2 regions of the Micromonospora sp. NPDC048063 genome follow, and region 1 is predicted to be linked to the other one. Evidence: riboswitches for the same ligand, from Rfam matches in the RefSeq annotation. Region 1 holds a riboswitch; the other holds the start of a gene.
What was found. A riboswitch is a leader RNA that binds a small molecule or an ion and turns the genes downstream of it on or off. The one in region 1 is predicted to bind ZMP and ZTP.
Positions count from the first base shown of each region.

Region 2: another riboswitch for ZMP and ZTP. It lies ahead of ACGFZ2_RS00940 (glycine hydroxymethyltransferase); the one in region 1 lies ahead of ACGFZ2_RS04440 (bifunctional 5,10-methylenetetrahydrofolate dehydrogenase/5,10-methenyltetrahydrofolate cyclohydrolase).

Region 1 is NZ_JBIDBG010000001.1:984,606-991,973, forward strand. It holds gene ACGFZ2_RS04430 (helix-turn-helix domain-containing protein) at 1-777, opposite strand, end outside; gene ACGFZ2_RS04435 (MFS transporter) at 906-2,378, shown strand; gene ACGFZ2_RS04440 (bifunctional 5,10-methylenetetrahydrofolate dehydrogenase/5,10-methenyltetrahydrofolate cyclohydrolase) at 2,664-3,530, opposite strand; ZMP/ZTP riboswitch at 3,545-3,629, opposite strand; gene ACGFZ2_RS04445 (endonuclease/exonuclease/phosphatase family protein) at 3,645-4,424, opposite strand; gene ACGFZ2_RS04450 (CatB-related O-acetyltransferase) at 4,758-5,408, shown strand; gene ACGFZ2_RS04455 (macrolide family glycosyltransferase) at 5,623-6,771, shown strand; gene ACGFZ2_RS04460 (TSUP family transporter) at 6,990-7,368, shown strand, end outside.
Region 2 is NZ_JBIDBG010000001.1:195,997-203,364, reverse strand. It holds gene ACGFZ2_RS00955 (S8 family serine peptidase) at 1-658, shown strand, start outside; gene ACGFZ2_RS00950 (hemerythrin domain-containing protein) at 773-1,273, shown strand; gene ACGFZ2_RS00945 (metallophosphoesterase family protein) at 1,316-2,167, opposite strand; ZMP/ZTP riboswitch at 2,297-2,386, shown strand; gene ACGFZ2_RS00940 (glycine hydroxymethyltransferase) at 2,404-3,840, shown strand; gene araB (ribulokinase) at 3,936-5,606, opposite strand; gene ACGFZ2_RS00930 (hypothetical protein) at 5,826-6,086, opposite strand; gene ACGFZ2_RS00925 (carbohydrate kinase) at 6,212-7,165, opposite strand; gene ACGFZ2_RS00920 (ATP-binding cassette domain-containing protein) at 7,218-7,368, opposite strand, start outside.

The sequences.
Region 1 (7,368 bases):
TTGCCCGGTGTCGTCGGCGGTGTGGAGGACCTCGAAGTCGACGTCGACGTCGCCGACGACGGGGTGGTGCAGGTGCTTGCGTCCGGTGCTGCAGCCGTGGACGGGATGGCTGGCCCAGAGGGCGGCGAACTCGTCGCTGCGGACGCAGAGGTCGCCGACGAGTTCGTTGAGGGCGGGGTCGTCGACGTGGCGGCCGGCGACCAGGCGCAGGGATGCGACGGCGCGGCAGGCCTCCTCGTGCCAGTCGCGGTGGAGTTCGCGGGTGTGCGGGTCGAGGAAGAGCATGCGGGTGAGGTTGGGTCGGTCGGCGGGTCGGGCGGGTGCGGTGGGGTCGAGGTGGCCGGCGAGCAGGGCGTGCCCGAGCGGGTTCCAGGCGAGTACCTCGGTGCGTCGTCCCATGACCACGGCGGGGACGGTCGGCATGGCGTCGAGCAGGCGGACGGTGGTGCCGCGGGCGTGTTCGGGGCGGGGTGGACGGCGGCGGCGGGCCCGGGTCGGGCGGGCGAGGTCGGTGAGGTGGGCGCGTTCGTCGGCGGTGAGCCGCAGCGCGCGGGCGAGGGCGTCGATGACGGCGTCGGAGGCGTTGGTGCTCTGGCCCTGCTCGAGGCGCATGTAGTAGGTGGGGCTGATGCCGGCGAGTTGGGCGAGTTCTTCGCGTCGTAGTCCGGGGACGCGGCGGAGGCCGTAGGAGGTGATGCCGACGTCCTCGGGGGTGAGTCGGGCTCGGCGGGACCGGAGGAATGCGGGGAGGTCGCCGGAGGGTCGCCCTGTGTTCATGCCTGCATTGTTGCCGGTGGCGTGGTGGCCCGGCCAGGGGCGTGCCTGGCCCTGGGAGTGCTAGGCGGCGTGGTGCTGCGTGGGTCAGGGGTCTGGCTGGCTTCCGGGTGGGCGGCGAGCGTGTCCGGGTGACGGGCGGCATGGGGCCGGCCCGGGAAGAGGGAAGCCTGGTCATGGTGAATGTCGAGGCGGCGTCGGTCGCCGATGCGGTGCGGGTCGAGAAGGGTGGGGCGGGCCGGCAGCGGCTCGCGCTGCTGGTGTTGTTGACGGCGAGTTTCACGTTGGCGGTCGATTTCTCGATCCTGAACGTGGCGTTGCCGGCGATCGGTCGGGACGTGGGCCTGTCGTTGGGGGGGCTGCAGTGGGTGGTGACGGCGTTCGCGTTGTGCGCGGCGGGGTTCACGCTGCTGTTCGGTCGGGTTGCGGACCTGTTCGGTCGGCGGCGGCTGTTCCTGGTGGGGGTGGCGGCGCTCGGGGTGTCGTCGCTGGTCGGTGGGCTGGCGGACGACGCGGGGGTGTTGTTGGCGGCGCGGGTGGTGCAGGGTCTGGCGACGGCGGCGGTGACGCCGGCGGCGCTGTCGCTGTTGACGACGTCGTTTCCGGAGGGGCCGGCGCGTGAGCGGGCGCTCGGGCTCAACGGTGCGGTGATGGCTGCGGGGTTCACCGCCGGTGCCGTCCTCGGCGGTGTGCTGACGGATCTGTGGAGTTGGCGGTGGACGTTCTTCATCAACGTCGTGGTCGCGGTGGCGGTGCTGGCGGTCGCGCCGGCGGTGCTCGCGGAGAGCCGGCCGCAGCGGCGGCCGCGGCTGGACGTGCCGGGTGCGGTGGCGGTGACCGGTGGTCTTCTGGCGCTGGTGTACGGGCTCACCGAGGCTGGGCGGCGGTCGTGGGGTGATCCGCGGGCGTGGGGGTCGCTGCTGGCGGCGGTGGTGTTGCTGGCGGTGTTCTGGATGGTGGAGCGGCGGGTGGCGGAGCCGCTCGTTCCGGTGCGTGTCCTGACCCGCCGCGGTGTGGGTTGGGGGAACGTGGCGGGGATGCTCGCGTTCGCGACGGAGACGTCGCTGGTGTTCCTGCTCACCCTTTACCTGCAGGACGTGCTGGGCTATTCGCCGCTCGCGGCGGGGTTGTCGTTCGCGGTGCTGGGGGTCGGGACCGTGTTGGGGGGAATGGTGGCGCCTCGGTTGCTCGCCCGGATCGGCGGCAAGCGGGCCATCGTCGTGGGGTTCGCGGTGCAGGCCGCGGCGACGTTGCCGTTGGCGTTCCTGGGTGCCGATCGGGTGTGGCTGGTGGTGTTGCTGGCGGCGACGTTCGTCGGTGGGGTGGCGAATCTGGTGGCGATCGTCGGTTTCATGGTCACGGCCACCTCGGGGCTGCCGCCCGAGGAGCAGGGTTTGGCGACCGGGCTGGCGACGATGAGTCAGCAGGTCGGGATCACTCTTGGTGTGCCGGTGATGTCGTCGGTGGTGACGGCGGTCGCCGCCGGTGCGTCGGGTGTGGTGCTGCAGGGGGTCGGGGTCGCGGTGTGGGTGAATGCCCTTGCCTGCGTGGGGGCGGCGGTCCTCGCCGGGTTCGTTCTTCCGTCGGCGCGGGAGGGGGCGTGACCGTCCGGCACGTGTGGGCGTTCGCCGGTCTCGGCGGGGTCATCGAGCTGGTGTTCGCGGCCCGCGTGGAGCGGGACGAGCGTTTCGCTCCCCCGGCGTTCTGATCCGGGAACCGGGCTGCCGGTGCCGGGTGCGGCCCGAGGTGGTCGGGTGGGCCGGGGTTACGGCGGCCGGTCCACCCGGGGTCCGTCGTGTCCGGCCCGGCGTCGAGGGCGTTCGCCGCCGGGCCCGGACGATGTCAGAGGTGGCCGGCGTCGAGGGCGTTCGCCGCCGGGCCGGACGGCATCAGGCCTGGCCGGTGGCGCGGCGGGCGGCGTCGAGGGCGTTACGGAAGAGCATCGCGACGGTGGTGGGGCCTACTCCCCCGACGCGGGGGGTGATGGCGCCGGCGACGTCGGCGCAGGTCTCGTCGACGTCGGGCAGCAGGCGGCGTCCTTCGTAGCGGACGCCGCCGCCGATGACGGTGGCGCCGGGGCGGACGTGTTCGGGCTGGATGATGCCGGGGACGCCGGCGGCGGCGATGAGGATGTCGGCGCGGCGGGTGTGGGTGGCCCAGTCGGGGACGCCGGTGTGGACGACGGTGACGGCGGCGTTGGCGGTGGGGCGTTTCTGGGTGAGCAGCAGGGCGAGGGGGCGGCCGAGGGTGGCGCCGCGGCCGAGGATGACGACGTCGCGGCCGGCGACGGGGATGTCGTGGAAGGCGAGCAGGGCTTCGATGCCGGCGGGGGTGCAGGGCAGCGGGCCGGGCAGGCCGAGGGCGAGTCGTCCCATGTTGAGCGGGTGCATGCCGTCGACGTCGAGGTCGGGGTCCATGGTCTGCAGGGCCCGGTCGTAGTCGAGGTGGCTGGGGATGGGGTGTTGGATGAGCAGGCCGTGGACGTCGGGTGCGGTGTTGAAGTCGGCGATGGCGCGGTGCAGGTCGGCCTGGGTGGCGGTGGCGGGCAGGTGGATGTGGGGTGAGTCGAAGCCGAGTTCGGCGGCCTGGCGCTGTTTGATGCGGATGTAGCCGGCGCTGGCGTCGTCGTCGCCGACGAGGATGGTGGCGAGGCTGGGGGTGATGCCGGCGGCGCGTAGGGCGGTCACGCCGGCGGCGACGTCGGTGAGGATGCGCTCGGCGACGGGGGCGCCGGGCAGGAGTCGGGCGGTGGGCATGGTGCTCCTCTGCCAGCGGAGGCCCAGGCGGTCGACCTCTGCTCGTGGAGCTCCCCGATGGTTGTTGCCATCCCCTGGCCGCCAGTCGCGTCGGGTTCAGCTTGCCACAGGTGGTCAGCCGAGGTCGACCAGGAGGGGGCGGTGGTCGGAGATGGCGGACAGGGGGGTGTGTACGGCGGTGACGGGCGGGAGCCGGTCGATGCCGTGGCGGTCGGCGAGGATGTGGTCGAGTTGCACGCGGGGTTGCCCGGCGGGGTAGGTGGGGCGGCGGCCCAGGGGGCGCCAGCCGGTGAGGAGTCGGGCGGGGCCGGCGGGGAGGTTCAGGTCGCCGAGGAGGATGCGGGGCGCGGGCAGGGTGCGTAGGGCGCGGACGGTCTGGCGGAGTTGGTGGGCGTTCCAGCCTGGGACGAAGGACAGGTGGGTGGCGGCGACGGTGAGGTGGCCGTGTGGGGTGTCGAGGACGGCGGCGAGGACGACGCGGGGTTCGTCGTGCAGGAGGGTGAGGCCGCCGCCGGGCCCGGGGACGTAGACGGGTGAGCGTACGGGGGCGGGGCGCAGGCGGGTGACCTGCCAGCTGCGGACGCGGTGGCGGGTGACGAGGCCGACGCCGTAGCAGGGTTCGCCGTGTCCGTCGTCGTCGTGGCGCAGGGGGCGGAACTGTTCGCCGGGGGTGCCGACGACGGCGGCGGCGAAGCGGTGTTCGTCGGCGCCGAGGGCGCGGGCGGCGATGGCGGTGAGGTCGAGTTTGCCGCTGCGGCTCTGGTCGCGGTCGACTTCCTGAAGGGCGAGGACGTCGGCGTCGAGGGCGGTGACGGCGGCGGTGAGCCGGTCGGGGTCGACGAGGCCGTCGGTGAGGGACCGGCCGTGCAGCAGGTTGAAGGTGGCCAGGCGCACGGTTGCACACTACGTGGCCGTGGGAGGGTTGCCGGGTGTTGAAGGTGCTGTGGTGTTCGGTGGTGCTGTTCGTGGCGGTGGGTGCGGTGGGTGTGTGGTTGCGTCGGCGTCGGCGTCGGGGCCGGTGACGGTGGTGCGTCCGGCGGGGTTGGGGGTGCCGGTCGAGTTTTGGCGGATGCGCCGAGCCGCGCCGTATGCATCGAGAGGCATCGGTGCACGCCGAGTTGGAGTGTTCTTCTTCGGGGACGCCGCGGCGTAAATGATGTCCTGGGACGGCGTGGTGCCGCGATCATGGAGCGGACACGGACCCGTAACCGATGGGAGTCGCTTCCCGTGCCTGTGCCTGCCGACCCGACGGTCCTCCATCCGATGCCTGAGCAGCCGCGGGTGGTGCTGCTCCGGCCGCTGGTGAGGTCCCCGCTGATCGAGGTCGGGGAGTACTCCTACTACGACGACCCGGATGATGCGACCGCGTTCGAGACGCGCAACGTGCTCTACCACTACGGGCCGGAGAAGCTGATCATCGGCAAGTTCTGCGCGCTGGGCACGGGAGTCCGGTTCATCATGAACGGTGCCAACCACCGGATGGACGGCCCCTCGACCTTCCCCTTCCCTACCGTGGGCGGCTCGTGGTCAGAACACTTCGACCTGCTCACCGGGTTGCCGAGCCGAGGGGACACCGTCGTCGGCAACGATGTCTGGTTCGGTTACGGCGCGACGGTCATGCCCGGCGTACGGATCGGACACGGCGCGATCGTCGGCGCGGGCGCCGTGGTCACCAGCGACGTACCCGATTACGGCATCGTCGGCGGTAACCCGGCCCGCCTCATCCGCACCCGTTACAACGACCAGGACGTCGCCCGGCTGCTGGCGGTGGCCTGGTGGGACTGGCCCGCGGAGCACATCACCGCGCACGTGCGGACGATCATGTCGGGCAGCATCGCCGATCTGGAGGTCGCCGCCCCGGACACTCCGCACGTGTGACGCGCGGCTAGGGTGGCGGACATGTACTTCCATCAGATCTACGGCTGACAGGGTCGGGGCAGCGCCCCGGCTCCCGCTCGCATGTCCAGGTGCGCCCTACGACCGGTCTTTCCCGGAGACGTCGGCGCGCTGGCTTGCGGTGTCCTCTTCGCCGTAGACCTGAAATGAGTGAGCTTCCGTGTCTTCCGTGTACCGTCGCCGCGCCCACATCGCGATGGTCGGCATCCCCGCCGTCAGCCACGTCCTGCCAAGCCTTGAGGTCATCCGCGAGCTCGTGGCTCGGGGCCACCGCGTGACCTACGCCAACGACCCGGCGGTGGCCGATCTGATCGCGGCCACCGGCGCCGAACTCGTCCCCTGCACGTCCGAACTGCCGGTCGCCGACAACGACTGGCCCGACGACCCCGTTGCCGCGATGGGTCTCTTCCTCGACGACGCCATCCAGGCGCTCCCCCAGTTGCGCGCCGCCTACGATCCCGACCCGGCGGACCTGTACCTGTACGACATCGGCGCCTACGCCGCGCGCGCCCTCGCCGAGTCGCAGGACCGGCCCGTCCTGCAGCTGTCTCCGACGTTCGTGGCGTGGGACGGCTACGAACAGGACGTCGTGGCACACCTGCGGCAACTGCCGGGTGCCGACGCGTACCGGGCGAGGTTCGCCCGGTGGCTCGCCGACTGCGGGGCGTCCACCACCGACGTGGACGCCTTCTCCGGTCGCCCCCCGCGGGTCCTTGCGCTGATCACCCGGGCGATGCAGCCACACGGCGACCGGGTCGACACCGACAGGGTGACCTTCGTCGGGCCCTGCTTCGACGTACGTGCGGGCGCGGACGGCTGGACGCGCCCGGCGGGCGCGGAGCGCGTGCTGTTGATCTCCCTGGGGTCGGCGTACACCCGTCAGCCGGAGTTCTACCGCCAGTGCCTGGCGGCCTACGGCAACCTGCCCGGCTGGCACGTCGTCCTTCAGATCGGCAAGTACACCGACCCGCGGGAACTCGGCGACATCCCGCCCAACGTCGAGGTGCACTCCTGGGTTCCGCAGCGTGCGATCCTGGAGCAGGCGGACGCTTTCGTCACCCATGCTGGCATGGGCGGCTGTGGCGAAGGGCTACTGGCGGGTGTCCCCATGATCGCCGTGCCGCAGGCCGTCGAACAGTTCATGAACGCCGACCGGCTCGTGGAACTGGGCGTGGCCCGCCGCATCGACACCCCCGAAGCCACCGCCGAGACCCTACGGGCGGCCCTGAACGGCCTGGTCACCGACGCGCAGGTCGCCCGCCGTTCGGCACTGCTGCGCGTCGGCGCGCAGGCCGAGGGCGGCACCGCGCGCGCCGCCGACCTCGTCGAGGACATGCTGGCCTGAGCCTTGCCCGTCGCAGCCGGGGGTGGTGAAGCGGCATTTCGCTGTTCACCACCCCCGTTCTCAGCTGCGGCTTGTCCCGGGAGCGAGGAGGCTGGTGAGCTCGGCGATCGCTTCCGTGGGGTGGCGGCGGAGGTTCTCGGGCTTTGTGCCGTGACTGCTGGTGAGGCTGGCCACAAGGGGTCTCGTGGGGCGGGCGGCGGTGGGAAGAATGGCGGCCCGTGGACCCCCTGTCGCTGACCACCCTGCTCGCTGCGGCCGCCATGGCCGGTTGGGTCGATGCCGTGGTGGGGGGTGGGGGGTTGTTGCTGTTGCCGGCGTTGTTGGTGGCGGCGCCGGGGATGCCGGTGGCGTCGGCGTTGGGGACGAACAAGCTGGCGGCGATCGCGGGTACGACGACGGCGGCGGTGACGTACGCGCGGCGTACGAAGATCGACTGGGCGGTGGCGGGGCCGTCGGCGGGGTTGGCGGTGTGTTGCGCCGGGTTGGGTGCGGCTCTGGCGGGGGCGGTGCCGGCGTCGGCGTACCGGCCGGTGGTGTTGGCGGTGCTGGTGTCGGTGGCGGTGTTCGTGGTGCTGCGGCCCCGGTTGGGGGTGGTGG
Region 2 (7,368 bases), 790 kb from region 1:
CAACGACGCGCGCCAGCGCCCGGTGTGGCAGGCCGTGCAGCGGGCCATCCGCTACTCGCAGAGCAAGGGCGTGCTCCACGTCGCGTCGGCGGGCAACTCGAACTGGGACCTCGCCCACAAGATCACCGACACCGGCAGCCCGAACAACCTGCCGCCGACGGAGGACCCGGAGACCCGGGAAGACCTCACCAACTCCTGCCTCGTCCTGCCGGGCGAGGCGCCGGGCGTGGTGACCGTCTCGGCGGTCGCCCCGACCGGCAAGAAGAGCTACTACTCCTCGTACGGCCTGGGCGTCGTGGACGTCACCGCGCCCGGCGGTGACACCCGGTTCCGCACCAACGGCGTCAGCCCGACCCCGACCGACGGCATCCTGTCGACCACCTTCGACACGGCGACGAAGACCAACGGCTGGGGTTACAAGCAGGGCACGTCGATGTCGAGCCCGCACGCGGCCGGCGTCGCGGCGCTGGCCCTGTCGGCCCACCCCGGCATGACGCCGGGCCAGCTGGCGTCCTTCCTGGAGCGGACCGCCGAGTCGGTCCCCTGTGAGGAGGGGGTCTGGGAGCCGCGGCCGGGCTTCCCGGCCACCTGCACGGGGGGCGAGCGCAACTCGTTCTACGGCGCCGGCATGGTCAACGCGTACAACGTGGTGAAGTAGCAGCACGGCACGACCCGTGGTGGGGCCCGGCGGTGATCCGCCGGGCCCCACCCGTTTTCGCTGCTCACGGCCGGGGTACGGGAGGGGGCGTCCGACGAGCCGAGGAGGTCAACGGTGTCCACCGATGCCATCGTCCTGTTGAAAGAGGACCACAAGGAGATGCGCCGTCTGTTCAAGGCGTTCCAGGATGCCGAGGAGGGACCGGCCGCGCGGCGGCAGAAGCTGGTGAGCCAGATCCTGGAGGCCCTCACGGTGCACACCTACCTGGAGAACGAGGTGATGTACCCGGAGGTCCGCAAGCTCCTGCCCGACCTGGAGGACGACATCCTCGAGTCGTACGAGGAGCACCACGTCGCCGACGTGCTCTGCGCCGAACTGTTCGCCATGGACGCCGACGATGAGCGCTTCAACGCCAAGACCACGGTGCTGATCGAGAGTGTCCTGCACCACGTCGAGGAGGAGGAGCAGGAGTGGTTCCCGAAGGTGCGCGAGGCGCTCGGCCGTAAGCAGCTCCAGGAGATCGGCGAGCGGATGATCGAGCTGCGCGCGGACGCGCCGCGCAAGCCGACCGACCCGAAGGCGATCAAGAAGTCGCTCGACGCCGTGACGGCCTGAGCCGACCGCCTCCGACGGGCCCCGGTGCGCCGGGGTCCGTCGTCACGCCGGGGCCGCGGGCAGGATCCGCCGCAGCGCCGGCGGTACGGCCCGGGACCGCCACTCCCTCGGGTAGCCCACCGACACCTCCTCGAACCGCACCCCGTCGTGCCAGGTGGTGCGGGGGATGTGCAGGTGGCCGTAGACCACCGCGGCGGCGTCGAAGCGCAGGTGCCAGTCGGCGGTGGCCTCGGTGCCGCACCACTGGGCGAAGATCGGATAGCGCAGGATCCGGGTCGGCTCGCGCAGCAGCGGCCAGTGGTTGACCAGCACGGTCGGCAGCCCCGGCTCCCGCGCGGCGAGCCGGCGGGCGGTCTCGGCGACCCGGGCGGCGGACCACGCCGACCGGCTCGGGTACGGGTCGGGGTGCAGCAGGAACTCGTCGGTGCAGACGATCCCCGTCCGGTACGCCTCGGCCAGCGCCGCCTCCGGGGTGTCGAACCCCTCCGGGCGCCAGCTGTGGTCGTAGAGCAGGAACAGCGGCGCCACCAGCACCGGCCCGCCCGACCCCCGCCACACCGGATACGGATCCTCGGGGGTCAGCACGCCGAGGCGCCGGCACAGGTCGACGAGGTGCTGGTAGCGGGCGACCCCGCGCAGCGCCACCGGGTCGGCCGGCGGGGTCCACAGCTCGTGGTTGCCCGGCGCCCAGACCACCCGCGCGAAGCGGTCGCCGAGCAGCCCGAGGGCCCACTCGACGTCGGCCACGGTGTCGCCGACGTCCCCGGCGACGATCAGCCAGTCGTCCGGCGACCCCGGGCGCAGCCCCTCCACCACCGCCCGGTTGCCCGGGTGCCCCACGTGCAGGTCGCTGATGGCGAGCAGGCTGCCGCCCCCGCCGTCCTCCCCCGCCATGACCGCGATCCTATGCGCCGCCGGTGACGACCGCGAACCGCGCGGGCCGCGCGCCGATCGATGCACCGCACCGCGGGTGCGGCGGTCCCCAGGTGGGCCGGGGCGCGCCCGGCCGACCCGGTAGGATCGGCGGTGGGCCGTGACTGGCGCGTGGGGATGGAGAACCATCGGGAAGCGGTCCCGTCATGAGGACGCATGCCGAGCGCCTGGGCCTTCCGCACGTCACTGGAGGTCGCATGTCGCCGAACGCCGAATCCACCGCCTTCCGCAGCGCCCTCGAGGTGATCCGCGCCGTCGAGCCGCGGGTGGCCGACGCCATCGGCGCCGAGCTCGCCGACCAGCGCGAGTCGCTCAAGCTCATCGCCAGCGAGAACTACGCCTCCCCGGCCACCCTGCTGGCCATGGGCAACTGGTTCAGCGACAAGTACGCCGAGGGCACCGTCGGCCGCCGCTTCTACGCCGGCTGCCAGAACGTGGACACCGTCGAGGCGCTCGCCGCCGAGCACGCCCGGGAGCTGTTCGGCGCCGCCCACGCGTACGTGCAGCCGCACTCCGGCATCGACGCCAACCTGGTCGCGTTCTGGGCGATCCTGGCCGACCGGGTGGAGTCCCCGGCGCTGAAGAAGGCCCAGGCGCGGCACGTCAACGACCTCACCGAGGCCGACTGGTTCGCGCTGCGCCGGGAGCTGGGCAACCAGCGGATGCTCGGCATGTCCCTGGACGCCGGCGGCCACCTCACCCACGGTTTCCGCCCGAACATCTCCGGCAAGATGTTCGACCAGCGCAGCTACGGCACCGACCCGGCCACCGGGCTGGTCGACTACGACAGGGTCGCCGAGGCGGCCCGCGAGTTCAAGCCGCTGATCCTGGTCGCCGGCTACTCGGCGTACCCCCGGAAGGTCAACTTCCGGATCATGCGGGAGATCGCCGACTCGGTCGGTGCCACCTTCATGGTCGACATGGCGCACTTCGCCGGCCTGGTCGCCGGCAAGGTCTTCACCGGCGACTTCGACCCGGTGCCGCACGCGCACATCGTCACCACCACCACGCACAAGTCGCTGCGCGGCCCGCGCGGCGGCATGGTGCTCTGCCAGCCCGAGCTGGCCGACCAGGTCGACCGGGGCTGCCCGATGGTGCTCGGCGGCCCGCTGCCGCACGTGATGGCCGCCAAGGCCGTCGCCCTGGCCGAGGCCCGCCGCCCCGACTTCGCCGACTACGCCCAGCGGATCGTCGCCAACGCCCAGGCCCTCGCCGAGGGGCTGCTGCGCCGGGGCGGCAAGCTGGTCACCGGCGGCACCGACAACCACCTGGTGCTCATCGACGTCACCGGCTACGGGCTGACCGGCCGGCAGGCCGAGCAGGCCTTGCTCGACTCGGGCATCGTCACCAACCGCAACTCCGTCCCGCAGGACCCGAACGGCGCCTGGTACACCTCCGGCATCCGCGTCGGCACCCCGGCGCTGACCACCCGGGGGCTGGGCCCGGCGCAGATGGACGAGACGGCCGAGCTGATCCACACCGTGCTCAGCCAGACCCGGCCGGGCGCGAACCCGGACGGCACCCCGTCGAAGGCCAAGTACGTCCTCGACCCGGCCGTCGCCGACCGGGTCGGCAAGCAGGCCAGCGACCTGCTCACGGGCTTCCCGCTCTACCCGGCCGTCGACCTCGGCTGACCCGGGCACCCGCCCCGACGCCCCCGCCCGGCCCCGCCGCGCGGGGGCGTCCCCGTCCCGCCCTCGTCCCAGTCCGGCCGTGCGGGGTGGGAGCGTCAGGGGCGGTGGGTGCGGTGGCGGCGGGCGCGGAGGCGGTGCAGGACGTCGGTGCCGCCCCGGCCGAAGTGGTCGTGCAGCGCGCGGTAGTCCGCGTACAGCTCGTCGTAGGCGGCCGCCCGGGCCGGGTCGGGGTGCCAGGTCTCGCGGCGGGCGGCGCCCATCGCCGCCGAGGCGGCCGGCACGTCCGGGTACGCCCCGGCGGCGACCGCCGCGTGGATCGCCGCGCCCAGCGCCGCCGGGTGCGCGGAGTCGACCACGTGCAGCGGCCGGCCGATGACGTCGGCGTAGATCCGCAGCAGCAGCCGGTTGCGGGTCAGCCCGCCGGCCACGGTCAGCTCGTCGACGGCCACGCCGGCGGCGGTGAACGCGTCGACCACCGTCCGGGCGCCGAACGCGGTGGCCTCCAGCAGCGCCCGCCAGATCTCCTCCGGCCGGGTGGCCAGGGTCAGCCCCACCAGCACCCCGCTCAGCTCGTGGTCCATGAGCACCGACCGGTTGCCGCTGTGCCAGTCCAGCGCCAGCAGCCCGTGCCCGCCCACCGGCTGGTCGGCGGCGAGGGTGTCCAGCAGCTCGTACGGGCTCAGCCCGCGGCGGCGCGCCTCGTCGGCGTAGTCGGCCGGCAGGCCGGTGCGGACGTACCAGGCGAAGATGTCCCCGACGCCGCTCTGCCCCGCCTCGTAGCCCCACGAACCGGTGGTGACGCCGCCGTCGACCACGCCGCAGACCCCGGGCACCTCGTGGTACGCCGCCGCGTTCATGATCAGGCAGGTGGAGGTGCCGAGGACGGCGAGCATCCGGCCCGGCTCGACCGCGCGGGCAGCCGCGGCGGTGACATGCGCGTCGATGGACCCGGCCGCGACGGCGGTGCCCACCGGCAGCCCGGTCCACCGGGCCGCCTCGGCGGTCAGCCCGCCCGCCCGGGCGCCCAGCGGCGCGAGCGGGCCGTCGATCCGGGGCAGCAGCCCGTCGAGGCGGGGGTGCACGGCGCGCAGGAACTCCGCCGACGGGTACCGCCCGTCCTGCCGCAGCCCCTTGAAGCCGGCGGCGGAGACGTTGCGGGTCTCCCGCCCGCAGAGCTGCCAGACCAGCCAGTCCGCCGTCTCGATGAAGCGCTCCGCGCGGTCGAAGACCGCCGGGTCCTCCTCCAGCACCTCCAGCGCCTTGGCGAGCTGCCACTCGGCGGAGACCCGCCCGCCGTAGCGGGGCAGCCAGGTCTCGCCGCGCGCGGCGGCGACGTCGTTGATCCGGGCGGCCTGCCGCTGGGCCGCGTGGTGCCGCCACAGCTTCGGATACGCGTGCGGCCGACCGGCCAGCTCGGGCAGCTCGCAGAGCGGGGTGCCGTCGGCGCGGGTGGGCAGCATCGTGCAGGAGGTGGCGTCGACGCCGATGCCGCGCACGTCCTCGGGGCGTACGCCGGCGGCCCGCAGCGCGGCGGGCACCGCGACCCGGAGCACCTCGCGGTGGTCGTCGGGGTGCTGCAACGCCCAGTCCGGCGGCAGCGGCGTCCCGTCGGGCAGCCGCTCCGTGATCACCCCGTGCCGGTACGCGTGCACGGCCTCGCCGCGCACGACGCCGTCGGCGACGTCCACCACGACCGCCCGGCCGGAGAGGGTGCCGAAGTCGACCCCGACGACGTGCCCGGGCACCCCGGCTGCCGGCTGCGCCACCGCTCCTCCTCCCGCCGCGCCGCTCCGGCGCCCGGCGGGGCGGCGGTTCAGCGGCGGCGGGAGGCAACGCTACCGCAGTCGTTGATCCCAATACATCGACACACGTAGGCTCGGCGCCCCTCCACACACGCGTCACCCCATGGATCAGGAGCCGACAAATGCGCGAGAGCCCGGTTTCCTCAGCCAGGACCGCCGGGACTGACCGCCCGCCCCGCCCGGTCAGGCGATGGGCCGCTTCAGGTGGTAGCGGTGCACCTCGGTGCTGCCCTGGATGTTGTTCACGTCCTCGGCGGCGGAGACCAGCTCCCAGCCCTCCCGGCCGGCCCGGTTGAGGTGCGCGATCGCGGTGTCGCCGTACGCGGTGATGTCCCGACGCGTCCCGTCCGGGCCGTACCAGATGAAGCTGACATGGAAGTTGCGGCCCTGCCCCTGATAGCGGCGGACCAGCAACGCGTACTCCCAAGCGATCATGACGTCCATTATGGGTGTCCATCGAGGACGGCGAAACACAGGCAGTCGCGCTTTGCCGTGCGATGAACGCGGTGTGTCAGCGCCGAGATGCCGGGCCGCGACCGACTACTGTGGACGGCCCTGCGGGCAAGCTCTCAACCGACCCGCAGCGGTCCACCGGCGGATTCCCCGGCAGCCAGCTCGGCCCGCGTGGGCGGGTCGGCCCCCCGCCGACGGCAGGTCCAGGCGGCGACGTCGGCGGCGCGGCGGAGCACGACGGCGACGTCGTCCCGGCCCGCCGCCGCGAGTGCCCCGCGCCGCGCCGCGCCGAGCAGTCCCAGGTCACTCAGCGCGGCCAGCAGTCCCGCCGTGAACGCGTCACCGGCCCCGACCGTGTCCACCACCTCCACCGGCCGGGCGTCCACCCGCACCTCGCCGTGCCGGGTGGCCCCCCACGCCCCGCCGCGACCCCGGGTGACCACCACGAGGTGCGCGCCCAGGTCCAGCCACTCCCGCCCGACCTGCTCGTGCCCGCGCCCCGGATGGAGCCAGGCCAGGTCCTCGTCGCTGACCTTGACGATGTCGCTGGCCGCCACCAGGTCTTCGACCCGGCTCCGGACCGCCGACCGGTCCCCCATCAGCGACGGCCGGCAGTTCGGGTCGTAACTGATCATCGTGGTGGCCCGCCGGGCGTGCACCAGCGCCCGCACGTCGTCGGCGCCGGGCGGCAGGACCGCGCCCAGCGACCCGGTGTGCAGGCAGTCGGCGCCGACGCCGACGCCGGCCACGGCCGTCCGCGGGAAGGACCGCCACGCGATGCGGAAGTCGTACCCCGCCTGACCGTCCGCGTCCACATGCGTCCGGGCCACGCTGGTGCTCGGCAGGTCCGGCACCGAGGCGGGGTCGAGGCGCACGCCGTTGTCGGCCAGGTGGGCGCGGAGCAACCGCCCGTACGCATCGTCGCCGAGCTGGGTCAGCAGGGTCGTGGGCAGGCCGAGGCGGGCCAGGGCCACGGCGACGTTCGCCGGGCTGCCCCCGGGGTGGGCGACGGCCTCCCCCGGTGGGTCCTCGATCAGATCCACCAGGGCCTCGCCGACAACAGTGATCACAGTGGTCCTTTCCCGAGGCTGCGCCGAGCCCCGGCCATGTGCGGAGCGGCCCTCAGGCCGCGGTCCGGCCCGGGGTCTCCTCGAGGGTGGTCGCGCCCGTCATGATCGCCACCGCCTCCGGCATCGTGTGCGACGCCGGCGTCACCACGCCCGCGCAGCGACCCAGTCGCTGGATGTGGATGCGGTCGGCGACCTCGAACACG